DNA from 4 places in the Actinoallomurus bryophytorum genome. Region 4 is predicted to be linked to each of the others. Evidence: predicted binding sites of a transcription regulator. Region 4 holds the regulator's gene; each other region holds the start of a gene.
The links. The regulator LexA, encoded in region 4, represses DNA repair genes until DNA is damaged. The targets are predictions, from matches to a motif close to TCGAACANNTGTTCGA.
Positions count from the first base shown of each region.

Region 1 (3,474 bases), 1.9 Mb from region 4:
ACGTCGCCTGTGTAGCTCACTCTGTCCTCCGATCGGACATCGTTTTCTGGGCTTCCGGTCCCCCCGGTGGCCACGCGCTCCCCATCCTTCCACGCCCTCGTCGCGACGCGGGAGATACGCTGCCGGTATGCGCGATGATCTTCCCATCTGCCGGACCTGTGGCGTTCAGTACGGTGCGGCGCGTACCGGCTGCCCCATCTGTGAGGACGAGCGCCAGTACGTCGGCTGGGACGGTCAGCGGTGGACGACGCTCGCCGAGCTGCGCGACGCCGGGCACCAGGGCCGGATCGAGGAGGAGGGGCCGGGGATCGTCGGGATCGGCGCCACGCCGCCGACCGCGATCGGGCAGCGTGCCCTGCTCGTACGCGCGCCCTCGGGCAACGTCCTGTGGGACGCGATCACCTACATCGACGACGACCTGGTCGCCCGGGTACGTGAGCTCGGCGGGATCTCGGCGGTCGCGATCAGTCATCCGCATTTCTACGGCTCGATGATCGAGTGGGCACACGCGTTCGACGCCCCCGTCTACATCCACGAGGCCGACCGTGAGTGGGTGGCGCGGCCCGACGACTCCGTCGTCTTCTGGACGGGCGAGACCCACGTGATCGGCGACGGGCTGACTCTCGTCAACGCGGGGGTGCACTTCGCCGGCGGGCAGGTCCTGCACTGGCGTGACGGCGAGGAGGGCCGTGGGGCGCTGCTGTCGGGCGACATTCTGACGGTCGTCCAGGATCGGCGTTATGTCAGCTTCATGTACAGCTACCCGAACCACATTCCCGAGCGCCCCCGGGTGATCCGCCGGGCGCTGCGGCTGCTGGAGCCGTACCCGTTCGAGCGCGTGTACGGCGCGTGGTGGCGGCGGATCGTGGCCGCGGACGGCATCGAGGCCGTACGCCGGTCGGCGGAGCGTTACCTGGAGCGCGCGCTGGACGACGCGCCCGAGTAGCCGTTCCGGTGGCGGCCCTTATTCGAACACGTGTACGGTTTCCGTGCGACGAGCGGGTCGCGTGTGGTCATCTGGAAGAAACCGTCACACCCACTCGTTAGCCTGAAGCTGACCTGTCTTAACCAGGCTCTCAAGGGGATTACGGATTCGCCGTGGCTGACCGTCTCATCGTGCGCGGAGCACGTGAACACAATCTCAAGGACGTCTCGCTCGATCTGCCGCGCGACGCCTTGATCGTCTTTACCGGCCTGTCCGGTTCCGGTAAGTCCAGCCTCGCTTTCGACACGATCTTCGCCGAGGGCCAGCGCCGTTATGTCGAGTCCCTGTCCGCGTACGCGAGGCAGTTCCTCGGCCAGATGGACAAGCCGGACGTCGACTTCATCGAGGGCCTGTCGCCCGCGGTCTCGATCGACCAGAAGTCCACGTCGAAGAACCCGCGTTCGACCGTCGGCACCATCACCGAGGTCTACGACTACCTGCGCCTGCTATGGGCGCGCATCGGCCATCCGCACTGCCCGGTCTGTGGCCGCACGATCCACAAGCAGACCCCGAGCCAGATCGTCGACCGGCTGATGGAGTTCGAGGAGGGCACCCGTTTCCAGGTGCTCGCCCCGGTCGTACGCGGGCGCAAGGGCGAATACGGCGAGCTGTTCCGCGAGATGCAGACCAAGGGCTTCTCGCGGGCCCGTGTCGATGGCGCCGTCGTGCGTCTCGACGAGGCGCCGAAGCTTAAAAAGTACGAAAAGCACGACATTGAGATCGTCGTCGACCGGCTGAGCGTCAAGGACGGCTCGCGGCGCCGCCTGGCCGACTCGGTGGAGACCGCGCTGGGGCTGACCGGCGGCACGATCATCCTCGACTTCATCGACCTGCCCGAGGACGACGAGCAGCGCGAGCGGATGTATTCGGAGCATCTCTACTGCCCCTACGACGACCTGTCGTTCGACGAGCTGGAGCCGCGCTCGTTCTCGTTCAACTCTCCGTACGGCGCCTGCCCCGACTGCACCGGCCTGGGCACCCGCATGGAGGTCGACCCCGAGCTGATCGTGCCCGACGTCGAAAAGACCCTGGGCGAGGGCGCCATCTCGCCGTGGTCCGGCGGGCACGTGAGCGACTACTTCCTGCGGCTGCTCGGCGCGCTCGGCGAGGCGATGGGCTTCGACCTGGACACGCCATGGGAAAAGCTCCCGGCCGCGGCGCGCAAGGCCGTGCTCAAGGGCCATGACACGCAGGTCCACGTGAGCTACCGCAACCGCTACGGACGGCTGCGGTCCTACTACACGACCTACGAAGGCGTGATCCCCTACGTCCAGCGGCGCCACTCCGAGGCCGAGAGCGACTCCAGCCGCGAGCGGTTCGAGGGCTACATGCGGGAGATCCCGTGCCCCTCGTGCGCGGGCCGGCGCCTCAAGCCGGTCGTGCTGGGCGTCACGGTCAACGAACGCTCCATCGCGGACGTGGCCGCCATGCCGATCGGTGAGTGCGCCAAGTTCCTGCTGGCGATGGAGCTGAACGACCGTGAGAAGCACATCGCCGAGCGGGTGCTGAAGGAGATCAACGCCCGGCTGGGCTTCCTGCTCGACGTCGGCCTCGACTACCTGACCCTCGACCGCGCGTCGGCCACGCTCGCCGGCGGCGAGGCGCAGCGCATCCGGCTGGCCACCCAGATCGGCTCCGGTCTGGTCGGCGTGCTGTACGTCCTGGACGAGCCGTCGATCGGGCTGCACCAGCGCGACAACCACCGGCTGCTGGAGACCCTGATCAGGCTCCGCGACATCGGCAACACACTGATCGTCGTCGAGCACGACGAGGACACGATCCGCGCGGCGGACTGGGTCGTCGACATCGGCCCGGGCGCGGGGGAGCACGGCGGCCAGGTCGTCGTGACGGGCACCGTCGAGGACCTGCTCACCTCGGAGACCTCGATGACGGGCGCCTACCTTTCGGGCCGCCGCGAGATCCCGGTCCCCGAAGGCCGCCGCAAGCGCCAGCGCGGGCGCGAGCTGGTCGTCAAGGGCGCACACGAGCACAACCTGCACGACGTCGACGTCGCCTTCCCGCTCGGGGTGTTCACCGCGGTCACCGGGGTTTCGGGGTCCGGCAAGTCGACGCTGGTCAACGACATCCTCTACATGGCGCTCGCCAAGCAGCTGCACGGCGCGCGTACGGTCCCGGGCCGGCACAAGCGCATCAACGGCCTCGACCAGGTCGACAAGGTCGTGCACGTCGACCAGTCACCGATCGGCCGCACCCCGCGGTCCAACCCGGCCACCTACACAGGCGTCTTCGACCACGTGCGCAAGCTGTTCGCGGCCACGGCCGAGGCGAAGGTGCGCGGCTACCAGCCCGGACGGTTCTCCTTCAACGTCAAGGGTGGCCGCTGCGAGGCCTGCTCGGGCGACGGCACGATCAAGATCGAGATGCAGTTCCTGCCGGACGTCTATGTCCCCTGCGAGGTCTGCCACGGGGCCCGCTACAACCGGGAGACCCTGGACGTCCACTACAAGGGCAAGACCATCTCCGAGGTT
Region 1 is NZ_VFOZ01000001.1:7,458,449-7,461,922, forward strand. It holds gene FB559_RS34550 (MBL fold metallo-hydrolase) at 1-20, opposite strand, end outside; gene FB559_RS34555 (MBL fold metallo-hydrolase) at 128-946, shown strand; gene uvrA (excinuclease ABC subunit UvrA) at 1,099-3,474, shown strand, end outside.
Region 1: a site for LexA is predicted at 969-984, ahead of uvrA (excinuclease ABC subunit UvrA). Genes of this name have one in related genera too.

Region 2 (3,474 bases), 220 kb from region 4:
ACGATCACGGGCGGGGCCTCGCCGCGCGCGAAGAGCTGGTCGGCCAGCTCGGGGAACGGCTGCCGCCACGGCGCCCGGTTGTGCCACATGGGGAGGTGGCCGGTGTACCCCTGGATCACGTAGACCGACGGGTAGCGTCGCTCCGGCTCGTCGTCATAGCCCGGCGGGACGTACACCTCCACCGGCCGTTCGTGCGGGTCGCCCAGCGGGTTGCCGCGCAGCAGCTCGCTCGTGATCGTGTGTTCGCCGATCCGTCCGGCGAGCTGGGCCGACCAGGGCAGCATGCGTTCTCCTTCGCTCGGGGGGTAGAGCCCCGACCGTACCGGCCGGAACCGCGAACGGCCGCGAGAGAGGTCTCTCGCGGCCGGCCGTCATGGGCAGATCGTCAGTGCTCGTTCGCGGTGTCGATCACGTTCACCTCGACACAGTCAGCGCCCTGGGAGCTGCGGCTGCTCGTGCGCCAGCCACTGTCCGTGATATCGGGTTCGTCACTCATCCCTCGCGCTCCTTTCGTGGGAAACAGTCATCCCCGTTGATATGGGGACGTATTTTTGAACTCGTCCGCGACGGCGGCGATGAAGTCGGTCGATTCGTCGGGCGGCAATGCCGCGGCTCGCAGATGGTCGAACCACGTCGTATGACGACGGACGTCCTTGTCCTTCTCGAGGAAGATGTTCCCCGCAGGTGAATCGACGTACACGACGTCGAGATCCGTCGGGTCGGGGAAGCCGATGATGGTGAAGGCGCCGCCGAGCCCCGGGTGGGCGCCGCGGGTGAAGGGCAGCACCTGAATCGTGACGCTCGGCAGCTCGTCCACCTCGAGCAGGCGGGCGAGCTGGGCCCGCATCACCGGGTGGCCGCCGATCGGCCGGCGGAGCACCGCCTCGTCGAGCACGGCCCACATCTCCAGCGTGCCGGCCTCGGCGAGCATCGCCTGGCGCCTGCGGCGCAGGGAGATCATGCGGTCGATGTTGGCCGGGCTCTCGGTGGGCTGACCGACTTTGATCAGCGCGCGGCTGTACTCCTCGGTCTGCAGCAGCCCGGGAATGAGGTGGGTCTGGAACGAGCGGATCGAGGCCGCCGACGCCTCAAGCCCGACATAGGTGTCCAGACCGGCAGATAGCACCGATTCGTACTCGGTCCACCAGCCCCGCTGCTGGGCATCCTTGGCCAGAGTGAGCAGCTGTTCGCGCTGCCCTGAGTCGCCGACCTCGTACAGGTCGAGCATGTCGCGAACGTCGCGGATGCGGGCGACCGACTTTCCCGTCTCGATCCGGCTGACGCGGGACATCGAGCATTCGAGGTGCCGGGCGACATCCTCGATCATCAGGCTGGAGGACTCACGGAGCCTGCGGAGTTCCATGCCCAGGCGGCGCCGGCGGACCGTGGGGCTTTGAGAATCGGACATCGAGCACCTCCAGGTCGACCGTCCTGGACGGGAGGGGTTGGGAGGGGAAGCGGTGAGGGGGATGGAGGGTCGTGGCCGGTGGCGGCGGAGAGCGACGGATCGTTCGCCCAGGGATGTCGTCCGCCGCTAAAGCGTACGCGAGCCCCGATGGCGATGGTCGGAGTTTTTGCCCGATACTACCTTTGAGCCTCATTTATGCAGGTCATCCCGACAATTGAGGTCACTCACCGTCGTCGTTCGAGCACCTCTTGCCACGACATGGCACTTTACCTGTCCAATGCTATGCGGCTCACCCTTTTGTGTCGTACGGACGATCCTAAAAGAGCCGTCTGATGGTCAGTGTCCCGGATTCGTCCACGGTGTCGCGCCGGTATCGCCTTGTGGTGCGGGCCTGGATGATCACCTCTCGGTCGCCGGGGAGTCCGAGCGTTACCCGCCGAGCCCTTCCCAAAACCCCCGATGCGAACGTATGTTCGATGACGCCCGCCTTCCCCCGGGCATCACGGCACCGATCGACCGGGAAGGCAGGCGGCCCGCGTGGGCGGAGTGAGCGGTGCGAGACGGCGTCCGCGAGACGCATGGACGAGGTCCACATGAGCCGGTCCTACGGCGAGCCGGTGGACGTCTGGCTCGTGGACGGGCGGCCGTCGCGGTTCGTGTGGCACGGCCGCCTCTACACCGTCCTGCGGGTGCTGGACCACTGGGTGACCACGCGCGACTGGTGGCGCGACCGTAACCCCGAGGCCGAGGAGACGACCGCGCGGGAGTTCTGGCAGGTCGAAGCGACCCCGGACAAGGAGATCGGCGTCTACGAGCTGCGCCATGACGAGGCGAGCGGAGGGTGGATGCTCTCGCGCGCCTGGGACTGACGCCCGGCCGGTCAGTCCCGCACGAAGTCCCGGATCGCCCGCAGCGTCGGCTCGTCCTTGACCCCCGCGATGAGCAGCGTCGTCACGGGGGACTCCCGCCACAGAGCGAGGCGCTCCTTGATCCGGCCGAGCGGGCCGAGCAGGGAGATGGCGTCCGCCAGCCCGTCGGGAACGGCGCGGACCGCCTCGTCGCGGCGTCCCTCCAGGAACAGCTCCTGTACGCGCGCGGCCTCCTCGGCGTAGCCCAGCCGGCCGATCAGGTCCAGATGGAAGTTGGTGTCCCGCGCGCCCATGCCGCCGATGTAGAAGGCCAGCGGGATCTTCGCGACCTCCAGCGCGGCCGGCAGGTCGTCACTGACGATCGTCGTGACCGTCGCCGCGATCTCGAAACCCTCGGGCCGGCCCCGCAGGGACTCGCCGAAGACCGGCTCGATCCGGCTCGGATCCACGAACAGCGGCAGCCAGCCCTGCGCGATCTCGGTGGACAGCGCGACGTTCTTCGGCCCTTCGGCGCCGAGGTAGATCGGGATGTCCGGCCGCACCGGATGCGCGATCGACTTCAGCGGCTTGCCCAGCCCGGTGACGCCGCTGTCCGGGCTGTGGCGGCGCAGCGGCAGCGGGTAGTGCGGGCCGTCATTGGTCACCGGCTCGGCGCGCCGCCAGACGTCGCGCAGGATCCGGACGTACTCCCGCGTCCGTGCGAGCGGCCGTGCGAACGGCACCCCGTACCAGCCCTCCACCACCTGCGGGCCGGAGGCGCCGAGCCCGAGCACGAGCCGCCCGCCGGACAGGCCGTCCAGCGTGAGCGCGTGCATGGCGGTGGCCGCGGGGGTGCGCGCCGACATCTGCGTCACCGCCGTGCCCAGCCCGATCCGCGAGGTGCGCGCGCCGTACCAGGTGAGTGTGGTGAAGGCGTCGGAGCCGTACGCCTCGGCGGTGAACACCTGGTCATAGCCGAGGCGTTCGGCGGCGAGCACCGTCTCGGTGTCGTCCACGGGATCCCGCTGCCAGTAGCCGAGGTTGATGCCGAGCTTCATCCGCGCCTCCCATGAAATAGAACGCGTTCTATTCAAGCACCGCCTCATTCAAGCATCCGGCGCCCGCAGGTCTCCGGTTCCGTGCGCATGTCGAGGACCGATGGGCCGTATGTCATGCTGTGCATCGGCGGTTCGCGGAGGAACCCGGTGCGATTCCGGG
Region 2 is NZ_VFOZ01000001.1:5,388,971-5,392,444, forward strand. It holds gene FB559_RS25315 (alpha/beta hydrolase) at 1-284, opposite strand, end outside; gene FB559_RS25320 (DUF397 domain-containing protein) at 386-496, opposite strand; gene FB559_RS25325 (helix-turn-helix domain-containing protein) at 524-1,408, opposite strand; gene FB559_RS25330 (DUF6504 family protein) at 2,002-2,277, shown strand; gene FB559_RS25335 (LLM class F420-dependent oxidoreductase) at 2,289-3,314, opposite strand; cobalamin riboswitch at 3,426-3,474, shown strand, end outside.
Region 2: a site for LexA is predicted at 1,870-1,885, ahead of FB559_RS25330 (DUF6504 family protein). Genes of this name have one in related genera too.

Region 3 (3,474 bases), 5.5 Mb from region 4:
GGAACGCGCGGCCGACGCACACAGGGCGATCGAGGCCCGCGCGGTCGTCGGAAGGACCCTCCTGGTGACCGGAGAAAACGAACGCGACAGCCGACGGCGGGAACTGGTCTGCGATAAAGCCGGCATCGCCCGCCAGCCGGTGGGGCCCCGCCTGCCACAAAGCCCCCAACACCCGCCCACCGGCGAGATCCCACCTGCCACAAAGCCCGCATCGGCCGCCGCCGGCCCACGGCTGGCTTGACGTCGGCGAGGCAATCCGCTGCGCCGAGCGGCGTCGCCGTGTAATGGCGAGACCGCCTGAGTCCGGCCGGTGTTCGTATCTTCGTAGCGGCATTCGTGCGGTTGCCTTTGGCACGGGTCTTCGCCTGCCGGCTCATCTGCCAAGCCGAGTCCCTCTCGACCAGCCGAGTTCGCGCGCCGCCTAACCGGATCTATCGCCACCGGCGGGTCCCGCCTGCGCCGGGCGATTCCTCGCCCGCCGACCGGCCCGACTTCGCACGCCCATCACCATCGCGCGCCCATCACCGTCACGCGCCCATCACCGTCACGCGCCGATCTCCATCGCGCCCATCGGCGTCCCGTGCGCCATCGGCGTCCCGTGCCCATCGCTATCGCGCGCCCATCGGCGTCCCGTGCGCCATCGGCATGGCATGGCATTCACCAGATTGACGGCACTGGCAGGCGTTCCCACGGCCTGTGCGCGCAGTTCTCCAAGCTGCCCTACCGGCACCCGCCGAGCGGGACGGGCCGCCGCCGCTATGGCCGGCTCCCCCGATCTGGTCCCACCGGGTTGATAGCCGGCGAGTCCCGCCGCTTCGGGGGGAACCACGGCGGGACCCGCGGCCGGACCGATCGCTCCGGTGAAAACCGCCGGTCCGCCCGGAACACACCGGACATCCCGCAATGTCAGCACGTGCGTCCCAGGTACCACCGCCGCCCCGCCCAGCGCGCCCGGACGGGGCGGCGAGTCCCTGCAATTGATCGAGCTCTCGGCAAGCCGAAGCGATGACGTTCACTCGCCCGATCTGGGCCGAGAGAACGCAAGGACAGCGCCACAGGTCACCAGCTCCGGCCCAGCGCGACCCGCTTGACCGCAGACTCCACCGGCGACAAGTCATAAGCGACAACACCTGCCGCCGGGTCGCAGTTACGAGACCGTAACCGGCCCAGGCCGATCAGCCGCCCGCATCACCCCACTGGTCAACCGCCGCGCATCACCCCACCGATCAGTCGCCACGCATGACCCCACCGATCAGGTCACCAGCCACCAGTCACCCGCAGCGCGACGAAGAAATCGTCTCCGATCGAGGCCAGCCCGATCGTGCCCGCCATGCTGGGCTGCTGCCTCAGGGCATGGATCAGCCGGTCGCCGGTCGCCGGTCGCCGGGTCAGGCCACGGCTGCCCGTCGCCCGGTCAGGCCACGGCCGCCGGCGAACCCGTAGGTCCAGACCCAGCGCCGCCGGGAGGGGCCGGCGGGCCGGCGTGGTGTCTCAGCCGGCGACGGGGAGCATCGGCTGGCTGTCGATGCCCAGAGTGGTCTCCACCAGCGCGACGAAGACCTCCGCGTCGTGGAGCAGGTCGTTGGCCTCGTGGGTGGTCACGGCGCGTGGGAGGCCGGCTTCGGCGGCCGCGCGTTTGCCCGCGCCCGCGGCGAAGAACGCCGCCCATTCGCGCAGGGCGGGCTCGACCTCCGGGAGGAGGACCCACACGCTGCGGGGTCTGCCTCGGCGGCTCGTTGCCGGGTCGCCACGTGCCGCGAGTACCGCGGCCGCGGCGCGTAGTGCGGCCAGGTGAGCCGCGACATAGCGCGACGCCGGCGCGGCGGACTCGGCCGCCTCGGCCAGGCCGTGCCGGGCCGTCTGCAACAGTGTGATCGCCGGCGGTGCCGGCCTGCGCCGTGGAACGGGGCGCAGAGGGACGGCCGTGGACCTTGCGGACATGGCGTGCCTCCTTCCGCTCGACGGGTCCCGGGACGAACCCGGGGACGGCGCGGGCGAAACGCTTCCCCTCGTCCCGCCCGGCCGCCGCATCTCGCATGGCATTGCGCTGCCCAGCGAGACGAACCCCTCCGGCGCGAACCCGCGAGAACCCGCACCCGAGACTCGAACACAGGTTCGAGCGTGAGTCCAGTAAACCGGCACCACCGGCATTCGTCAACATGTTCGAATGAGGGCGTGTCTTCGCAGGTCAGAGGCGTCGAAAAACGAACACGCGGCGGCCATCGCCCGCGACCCGGCCCCACGCCGGCGCCGAACTCACGCGCCGGACCCGTACCGAACCCCCTAAGGTGTGGGCCATGCATCCCAACACCGCGAACGTCGCCGCGCGCCTGCGTGAGCTGGGTGCGGATGGCGAGGTACGCGAGCTGACCGAGGCCGTACCCACCGCGGTCGCCGCCGCCGCCCTCCTCGGCTGCGAGGTCGGGGCGATCGCGAACAGCCTGATCTTCGCCGCCGACGGCGAGCCCCTGCTCGTACTCACCAGCGGCGCGCACCGCGTCGACACCTCCAAGGTCGCCGAGCAGCTCGGCGTGGCGAAGGTCAAGCGCGCCGACCCCGACTTCGTACGCTCCGCCACCGGCCAGCCGATCGGCGGTGTCGCACCCGTGGGGCATCCGGCACCGATCCGTACGCTCGTGGACAAGTGGCTCGCCGGGCACGAGGTCGTCTGGGCGGCCGGGGGCCACCCGCACACGGTGTTCCCGACGTCGTACGAGGAGCTCGTCCGCATCACCGGCGGTACGCCCGCCGATGTCGAGTGAGCCCGGCTCAGTCGCGGTAGGGCCGGAACGCCGTACGGACCGCGTCGGTGAAGACCAGCGGTGACTCCTGCGCGAGGAAATGCCCGCCTTCTTCCACGGTCGCGATCCGGGTCAGCCGGGGGTACGCCTGTCGTAGCCAGGACTCGGGGGGCACCGGAAGTTCCGGCTCCCTCGTGACGAGGACCGACGCCGGGACGGAGACCACGTCATCGGCGCCCAGCGGCCCAGAGTCGACCGCGTACAGACGCACGGTGTTGCCGATCGCGCGGTTGGCCCAGTAGATCATCACGTTGGTGAGCAGGTCGTCGGCGGTGAGATTGTCGCGCGTGGCCGGATCGCTCCAGGTCAGGAACTTCTCCAGGATCCACGCTGCTAGCCCGATCGGCGAGTCGAGCAGCCCGTACGTGAGGATCTGCGGGCGCGTCGCCTGCACGTGGGCGTACGCGCCGCGCTCGCTCTCCCATCGGCGCTCGGCGGCCAGGTAGTCCTCGTCGGTGACGGCCCCGTGGGGCTTGAGCCAGTTCGCGGTCTGGATGGCCCGTACGGTGCCGGGGTGGCGCATGCCGAGGCGGTTGACCACGCCGCCGCCGATGTCATCGCCGTGCGCGACGTATCGGTCGTAGCCGAGCCGGTCGACCATCAGCCGGTCGAAGAGTCCGGCGATCATGACTCGGTCGAGGTGCCGATTCGCGCACTGCTCGGAGAACCCGTA
Region 3 is NZ_VFOZ01000001.1:143,285-146,758, forward strand. It holds gene FB559_RS00685 (zinc-binding dehydrogenase) at 1-241, shown strand, start outside; partial or broken gene FB559_RS46995 (tRNA adenosine deaminase-associated protein) at 1,267-1,362, opposite strand; gene FB559_RS00690 (SAV_6107 family HEPN domain-containing protein) at 1,492-1,941, opposite strand; gene FB559_RS00695 (YbaK/EbsC family protein) at 2,298-2,762, shown strand; gene FB559_RS00700 (epoxide hydrolase family protein) at 2,770-3,474, opposite strand, start outside.
Region 3: a site for LexA is predicted at 2,104-2,119, ahead of FB559_RS00690 (SAV_6107 family HEPN domain-containing protein). Genes of this name have one in related genera too.

Region 4 (3,474 bases):
GATCCCGATCATCCACTGCGAGGGGTGCGGAGAGGTCCCGGTCCCGGACGAGCAGCTGCCCGTACGCCTGCCGGAGGACCTGCGCGGCGCGGACCTGGCGCCTCGCGGTGTCTCGCCGCTGGCGGCCGCCGCGGCGTGGGTCAACGTCGAGTGCCCGAAGTGCGGTGGCCCCGCCAAGCGCGACACCGACACGATGGACACCTTCGTCGACTCCTCCTGGTACTTCATCCGCTACTGCTCGCCGGACTACGCCGAGGGGCCGTTCGACGTCGAGAAGGCGCGCCAGTGGATGCCCGTCGACCAGTACACCGGCGGTGTCGAGCACGCCATCCTGCACCTGCTGTACGCGCGCTTCTTCACCAAGGTGCTGTACGACATGGGCATGCTGGACTGCGTGGAGCCGTTCACCCGGCTGGTCAACCAGGGCCAGGTCATCCTCAACGGCTCGGCGATGTCCAAGACGACCGGCAACCTGGTCGACCTGGGCGAGCAGATCGCCGCGTACGGCGTCGACGCCGTACGCCTGACGATGATCTTCTCGGGTCCGCCCGAGGACGACATCGACTGGGCCGACGTCTCTCCGTCGGGCGCGATGAAGTTCCTGGCCCGCGCGCACCGGGTGGCCGCCGACGTGACCTCGGCGCCCGGCGCCGCCGCCTCGGCCGGCGACGTCGAGCTGCGTAAGGTGACCCACCGGACGATCGACGAGGTCACCCGGCTGGTCGAGGCCCACCGCTACAACGTCGCGGTGGCCCGGATGATGGAGCTGACCTCCGCCGCCCGCAAGGTGATCGACTCCGGGGCGGGCGGGGGCGACCCGGCGGTACGCGAGGCCGCCGAGACCCTGGCGGTCATGCTGTCGCTGGTGGCGCCGTACACCGCCGAGGAGATGTGGGAGCGCCTGGGACGCGAGGCGTCGGTGGCGAAGGCCGGCTGGCCCACCGCCGAACCCGCGCTGCTGGTCCAGGAGTCCGTCACGTGCGTCGTCCAGGTGGCCGGCAAGGTCCGTGACCGGCTGGAGGTCCCGCCGAACATCGGGCAGGACGAGCTGGAGCGCATGGCGCTGGCCTCACAGAAGGTCCGGTCGGCCCTCGGCGACCGCGGGATCCGCAAGGTCGTCGTACGCGCGCCGAAGATCGTCAACATCGTGCCGGCCTGATCGCGGTGGTCCCTCGACCCGAGGGACAGATGCCCACGAACGCGACATGAAAGCGGTGAGGGCACCCCGTCCGGGGGTGCCCTCACCGCTATGAGCGCAGTGCCAAGGAGACGTGGCCGGTGCGCGTGTCACATCTTGCGGAGCACCGCCACCACGCGGCCGAGGATCGTCGCGTCGTCGCCGGGGATCGGGTCGTACGCCGGGTTGTGCGGCATCAGCCAGACCTTGTCGTCGCGGCGTTTGAACGTCTTCACCGTCGCCTCGCCGTCGATCATGGCCGCGACGATGTCGCCGTTCTCGGCCACCGGCTGCTGGCGTACGACGACCCAGTCCCCGTCGGCGATCGCGGCCTCGATCATCGAGTCACCGCTGACGTTGAGGAGGAAGTGCGTGCCCTCACCGACGAGCTGCTTGGGCAGCGCGAAGACGTCCTCGACGGCCTCTTCGGCCAGGATCGGGCCACCCGCGGCGATACGGCCGACGAGAGGCACGTACGTCGGGGCCGGGCGTGTCGCGCTTTCCTGTCCCGCCGCCGTCTCGTACGACTCCGGCTCGGCCGGCAGTCCTGCCGAGCCCGGCATGCGCACGACCACGGCGCGCGGACGATTGGGGTCGCGCAGGAGGAAGCCCTTGCGCTGAAGCGCCCGCAGTTGATGCGACACGCTGGAGGTGCTGGTAAGTCCGACCGATTCGCCGATCTCGCGCATCGATGGTGGATAGCCGCGCCTCTGCACGGAGTCGCGGATCACCTCCAGAACCTTGCGCTGGCGTGCCGTCAACCCGCTTTCATCACTCGGGCCATCAGGCATTTCCCGGACCTTGCTCATGTATGTCTCCGCTGGATGACTGTGTTCCGGTGACGCGCTGTCGCCGGAATTTCGCTCCTGTAGACGGACGTTAGCGCCTCGTCGCTAAATGATCAAACACCTGTTCGAAGATGTCCTGGAAATTTGCCCATGGTCTGCGGTAGAACTCGTACGGGTGTTCGATCGAAACTTCGTTCGACTCATCAGAGGGGAGATCGATATGAGCATGTCCGCTCAGGCCCGCCCTTCCGTGCCACTCCGTCTCACTCGACGTGGGCGCATAGCCGTCGTCTGTACCATCGCTCTGGTCCTTCTCGCCGGCTTCATGGTGGGGGCACGGCACCGGGCCCGCGCCACGTCCGGCGGAGACCAGGGGCCGGCTCCGGTGGGGGAGTCGGTGATCGTGGGGCCGCACGACACGCTGTGGGGCATCGCGGTGCGTTCCCGTCCGGAGGTCGACCCCCGGATCACCGTTCAGCGCATGATCGACCTCAATGCCCTCTCCAGTGCCGTCGTCAACCCGGGGCAGAAGGTCTACATCCCCTCCCGGTGAGCCCCCGCCTGCTCCCGGCCCCGCCTGTCCCGATGTCCGTGCGCTCTCGTATCGCCGTGCAGGTGGGGGCGCGACACGCCGACGAACGTCCCCAGGCCCGTGACCTGAGCGGCGTCTTCGCATTCATGTTGCGGACGAGGTTGCGGAGGGCATCGCGGAGTCGTACGGTGGACCACAACATCTAGTAGTTACATGGATGTGATTCACCACAGGTTGTGGTGGCGGAGTGAAGTTTGTGTAATCGGCGTGTAACGACGTGCTGTGGGAGAGGGGTGGCGGGGCCATGCATTGCCCGTTCTGCCGCAATCCGGACAGCAGGGTGATCGACAGCCGCTCCACCGACGACGGCGCGGCCATCCGGCGGCGCCGGTCGTGTGCCGAGTGCGGGCGGCGCTTCACCACCCAGGAGACGGTGCTGCTGATGGTCGCGAAGCGAAGCGGCGTCACGGAGCCGTTCTCCCGCGAGAAGATCACCGCTGGGGTACGCCGGGCGTGCCAGGGACGTCCCGTGACAGAGGACGCGCTGGCCCAGCTCGGACAGCGCGTCGAGGAGGCGATCCGGGCGACCGGAAACGCCGAGATGCCCTCCCACGAGGTGGGGCTGGCCATCCTCGGGCCCCTGCGCGAGCTCGATGAGGTCGCCTACCTGAGATTCGCCTCCGTCTACCGGGGGTTCGAGTCGATCGACGACTTCGAGAAGGAAATCGAATCTCTGCGCGCGGCTGAACGCGGCCGGTAACACCCGCTAGCTGCTGCTTGTTATACGAGTTGTCCTGGAGATGGGCCGGTGCGGCCCGAAGAGGGGGAAGGTCATGACGGAAACGGTGAGCGGCCAGGCACGGCGCGGGAGGAGCGGCCGTAAGGGGCTGAAGATGGAACGCATCTTCACCCGGCCAGGCATTCACCCCTACGACGAGGTTCGGTGGGAGCGCCGCGACGTCGTCATGACCAACTGG
Region 4 is NZ_VFOZ01000001.1:5,608,147-5,611,620, forward strand. It holds gene leuS (leucine--tRNA ligase) at 1-1,159, shown strand, start outside; gene lexA (transcriptional repressor LexA) at 1,288-1,986, opposite strand; gene FB559_RS26315 (LysM peptidoglycan-binding domain-containing protein) at 2,291-2,518, shown strand; gene nrdR (transcriptional regulator NrdR) at 2,802-3,257, shown strand; gene FB559_RS26325 (vitamin B12-dependent ribonucleotide reductase) at 3,331-3,474, shown strand, end outside.